Regions from separate parts of the Streptomyces sp. NPDC107517 genome, predicted to be linked through region 1. Evidence: riboswitches for the same ligand, from Rfam matches in the RefSeq annotation. Region 1 holds a riboswitch; the other holds the start of a gene.
The links. Region 1 has a riboswitch for glycine ahead of gcvT (glycine cleavage system aminomethyltransferase GcvT). Riboswitches for the same ligand answer to the same signal wherever they lie in the genome.

Region 1 (2,383 bases):
GGGCGGCGTGCGACGCGTCCACGTAGGCGATGGCGATCGGCTTGCCGAGCGTGGGGGAGGGGGCGCCGGAGGTGACCTCGCCGATCACCTGGCCGCCGGCGACCACGGACATCCCGGCGCGCGGTACGCGGCGGCCCTCGGCGATCAGGCCGACGAGCTTGCGCGGCGGGGCGGTCTCGGCGCGCTCGGCGGCGGCCTCGAGCGCCTCGCGGCCCACGAAGCGGCCCTCGTTGCCCGTCTTCTCGAACTTCACGACGCGGCCGAGACCGGCGTCGAAGGGGGTCAGCGCCGTCGTCAGCTCGTGCCCGTACAGCGGCATGCCGGCCTCCAGGCGCAGCGTGTCGCGGCAGGAGAGGCCGGCGGGGACGAGCCCGGCCGGCGCGCCCGCGTCGGTCAGTGCCTGCCACAGCTTCTCGGCGTGCTCCGGGGCGACGAACAGCTCGAAGCCGTCCTCGCCGGTGTAGCCGGTGCGGGCGATGAGGGCCGGGACGCCGGCGACGGTGCCGGGCAGGCCCGCGTAGTACTTGAGGCCGTCGAGGTCGGCGTCCGTGAGGGACTTCAGGATGCCGGGGGACTCGGGGCCCTGGACGGCGATCAGCGCGTAGGCGTCACGGTCGTCACGGACCTCGGCGTCGAAGCCGGCGGCGCGCTCGGTGATCGCGTCGAGGACGATCTGCGCGTTGCCCGCGTTGGCGACGACCATGTACCGGGGAAGGCCGCCCTCGTCGCCCAGGCGGTAGACGATCAGGTCGTCGACGATCCCGCCGTCCTCCTGGCAGATCATGGTGTAGCGGGCGCGGCCGGGGCCGATCGTGGACATGTTGCCGACGAGGGCGTAGTCGAGGAGATCGACGGCCTGCGGCCCGGTGACGGTGATCTCGCCCATGTGCGAGAGGTCGAAGAGGCCCGCCTTGGTGCGGACCGCGATGTGCTCGTCGCGCTCGCTGCCGTAGCGCAGCGGCATGTCCCAGCCCGCGAAGTCGGTCATCGTCGCGCCCAGCGAGCGGTGCAGGGCGTCGAGCGCGGTCTTACGGGAAATGTTGCTCATGAGTGGTGCTCCAGGATCCCAGGCATGACAGACGAGGGCGATGGTCTCCCTCCCCATCTGTCATCGGAACCTGAGAGGTTCGCCGGCGCCACACGTAGAGGTGGTCGCGGCTTGCACCTTGGGTGGAGCGGCCGAGGGCCGCCCGCTTTTCAGATATGCCTCGCCCGCGCGGTACGGGGCCTGAGAGATTCAAGGGAGGAACTTGCTCCTTCGGCGCCCCCGGGGACGCGTAGGCGTCCGGGGAGCTCTCCCGCGCGGATTCAAGCGGCCGGTATGCAGTTGGTTCGTGCTCTTGGCGCGCACATCATTGCATGCCGACCGCACGGGGAAACCACTTGTAGGGCATTACCGTCTCTTTACACTTGACGGGCAAGGGTGGCGTGACCGGAACGGGGAGGACGATCACGGTGCACAAGGCAGCGGCGGGCGCGTACGCGGCGGCAGGGGTCGGGCAGCGCGCTGTGCCCCGCCCCGGGGCGGTGACAGGGCGCGGTCCGGTCGTCAGGGATCTGCGTGGCAGAGGCGGCCGCACGCCGAGGCGCCTCGGCTTCGCGCGGGGTGACCTGATCGTGGTCTCGGGGCTCCCGGGCAGTGGCAAGTCCACGCTGATGCGCCGCGTGGTCGGTGCCGGGGGAGCCGTGCGCATCGACTCGCAGGACACGCGTGACCGCTGGGCGGCCCGGCTGCCGCGGCTGCTCCCGTACGCCGTGTACCGCCCGCTCGTGCGGCTCGCGCACTTCGCCGGGCTGCGGCGGGCCCTGCGCTCGGGAGGCAGCGTCGTCCTGCACGACTGCGGCACGCAGCGCTGGGTGCGGCGCTGGCTGGCCAAGGAGGCCGGGCGGCGCGGCGCGGACCTGCATCTGATGCTGCTCGACGTCGACGCGGACACGGCGCTCGCGGGCCAGCGGGACCGCGGCCGCGGGGTCTCGCGCTACGCGTTCGCCCGGCACCGCCGCGCGGTCGCGGGCCTGGTGGAGTCCGCCGAGCGCGGTGACCTGCCGTGGGGCTGCGCGTCCGCGGTGCTGCTGGACCGGGACGCGACGGATGTGCTGAACGGGATCGGGTTCGAGGGGAGTTGACCGGCGGCGACCCTCTGTATTCATGCGGACGCGGAGGGTGTTCTGTCAGTCGTACGCGCTAGGGTTCGGCCGCAGACAGAGCGGTTCCAGAGCGGGTGGTAGGCACATGGACATTCCGGCGCAGGCTCACGCACATCCGTACGGCGGGTGGCCGGCCAACGAGCTCGAGGAGGTGCTCGCCGCCTCCCTCGGGGTCGACTCGGCGGGCGGCCGGATCGTCGAGGTCCTCGGGCGCAGCCAGGTGTGGATACCGCTG
Region 2 (2,383 bases), on a different contig from region 1:
CCTCGGCGAGCAGCGTCGCGTACCGGTGGGTGCGCCGCGCGATGCTCTTGAGTCCGTCGGGTCCGTGGTACACGGCGTACATGCCGGCCATGACGGCGAGCAGCACCTGCGCGGTACAGATGTTGCTGGTGGCCTTCTCGCGCCGGATGTGCTGCTCACGGGTCTGCAGCGCGAGGCGGTACGCCTTGTTGCCGTCGGCGTCGACGGAGACGCCCACGAGGCGGCCGGGCAGGCTGCGCGCGAACTTCTCGCGGACCGCCATGTAGCCGGCGTGCGGACCGCCGAAGCCCATCGGGACGCCGAAGCGCTGCGTGGTGCCCACGGCGATGTCGGCGCCGAGCTCGCCGGGCGAGGTCAGCAGCGTGAGCGCGAGCAGATCGGCAGCGACCGTGACGACGGCGCCCAGCTCGTGAGCCTGCTCTATGACCGGCTTGATGTCGCGGACAGCTCCGGAGGCGCCCGGGTACTGGATCAGGACGCCGACGACGCCGCGCTCGGCGACCTCGGCCGGGATGCCCTCGGAGAGGTCGGCGACGACGACCTCGACACCGGTCGGCTCGGCGCGCGTCTGGATCACGGCGATGGTCTGCGGCAGCGCGTCCGCGTCGACGACGTAGGCGCCGTTCTTGACCTTGCCGATGCGCCGCGACAGCGCCATGGCCTCGGCCGCGGCCGTGCCCTCGTCGAGCAGCGAGGCGCCCGAGGTCGGCAGGCCGGTCAGCTCGGCGACCATCGTCTGGAAGTTGAGCAGTGCCTCGAGCCGGCCCTGCGAGATCTCCGGCTGGTAGGGCGTGTACGCCGTGTACCAGGCCGGGTTCTCCATGACGTTGCGCAGGATGACGGGCGGCGTGAACGTGCCGTAGTAGCCGAGCCCGACCATCGAGTCGAGGACCTGGTTGCGGTCCGCGAGGGAGCAGAGTTCGGCGAGCACCTCGGCCTCGGTGCGGGCTCCGGGAAGATCGAGCGCCTCGGCGCTCTTGATCACGTCCGGGACCGCGGCCGCCGTCAGCTCGTCGAGCGAGCCGTACCCGACCTGCGCGAGCATCTTGGCCTGCGCTGCTTCATCCGGACCGATATGGCGCTGCTCGAAGGGGATTCCCTGTTCCAGCTGGGAAAGCGGAATACGGTTGGCGGTCATTGCGGAGGCCTCCTGGTCACTGCGACCTGCGAGGGGCACCACGGCGCGGGTGCCCGGACGGCCTCCCCCTCTGTCATCTCAACCTGAGAGCTTCACCGGCGCGCCCCCATCACGAAGGGCATGCCGACTTTCACCGTCGGTGAGAGCGGAGGCCTGAACGCCCGCTCTGCTTTCCAGAGTGACCTCGTCCGTGCGGTACAGGGGCCTGAGAGATTCCGGGGAGGAGTTGCTCCTTCGGCGCCTCCGGTGTCATCCGGAGGACTCTCCCGCACGGGATCAGCAGCCATCGCCAGCCTACCAGCGGCAACAACGCGCCCGGGTTCGAGTGGCCGCCGTCACCAATGTGCACTTTGGTAGTGCTTACGGATGAGTTGCGAGCAGCTGGAGGGCCCCGTGCAGACCGATGTCGATCCGCGAAACCTGATCGGCCGCAAGGCGTTCGACCGCAACGGAGCCAAAATCGGGACTGTCGACGAGGTCTACCTCGACGACGCGACCGGGGTCCCGGAGTGGGCGGCCATACGCACAGGCCTGTTCAGCCGGGACGCCTTCGTCCCCCTGGAGCCGAGCGAGCTGGTGGAGGGCACTCTGCGCATCCCCTTCGAACGCTCCCTGATCAAGGACGCCCCCGACTTCGGGGTCGGCCGTCACCTCTCCCCCGAACAGGAGCTCCAGCTCTACCACCACTACGGGCTCGACATCTCGGCCCCCGACGACCCCGAGCCGCCCGAGGACCGCGACTTCGGCAAGATCGCCCGCCCGTCAGACGACACCTGACCCGGCACCCCGCCCCCTCGCCGCAAAGCGCCCCACCCCGCCCTCCACCAGCGGCAGCGGCTCCGCCGGTACGAGCGCGGGGTCGTCCGTCCGGAACGTACGCACCCGCCCCGGCTCCGAATACGGCGTCTCGAAGCGCACCGTCACCCGCCCGAGCCCGCTCCCCTGCACCCACCCGTGCCCGAACTCCTCGTGCCGCACGTCACGCCCGGCCACCCAGCGCCGGTCCGCGGCCTCGACGACCCCTTCGGCAGCCGGCTGGCCCTGATCCCCCGCACCATCCGCCCCGTCCGCCTCGCCCTCACCCTCGGCCGCGTGCTCCTCGGCCTCGGCCTGCGCCCGCGCCTGCGCGAACAGGTCCTCCTGCGTGTAGTCGGCCAGACCAGTCACTCCCACGCCCAGCAGCCGCACCCCGCCCGTCGTGTCCACGGACTCCAGGAGCCGCGCCGCCGCCTCCCGCACCACTGC

Region 2: another riboswitch for glycine. It lies ahead of gcvP (aminomethyl-transferring glycine dehydrogenase); the one in region 1 lies ahead of gcvT (glycine cleavage system aminomethyltransferase GcvT).

Annotation. Positions count from the first base shown of each region.
Region 1 covers NZ_JBVJPM010000008.1:316,253-318,635, reverse strand. Annotated here, with positions in the region: gene gcvT (glycine cleavage system aminomethyltransferase GcvT) at 1-1,048, opposite strand, end outside; glycine riboswitch at 1,096-1,207, opposite strand; glycine riboswitch at 1,208-1,311, opposite strand; gene ACZ67T_RS21045 (AAA family ATPase) at 1,510-2,127, shown strand; gene ACZ67T_RS21040 (enhanced serine sensitivity protein SseB) at 2,234-2,383, shown strand, end outside.
Region 2 covers NZ_JBVJPM010000017.1:164,719-167,101, forward strand. Annotated here, with positions in the region: gene gcvP (aminomethyl-transferring glycine dehydrogenase) at 1-1,138, opposite strand, end outside; glycine riboswitch at 1,322-1,417, opposite strand; gene ACZ67T_RS32205 (PRC-barrel domain-containing protein) at 1,532-1,915, shown strand; gene ACZ67T_RS32210 (DNA polymerase IV) at 1,901-2,383, opposite strand, start outside.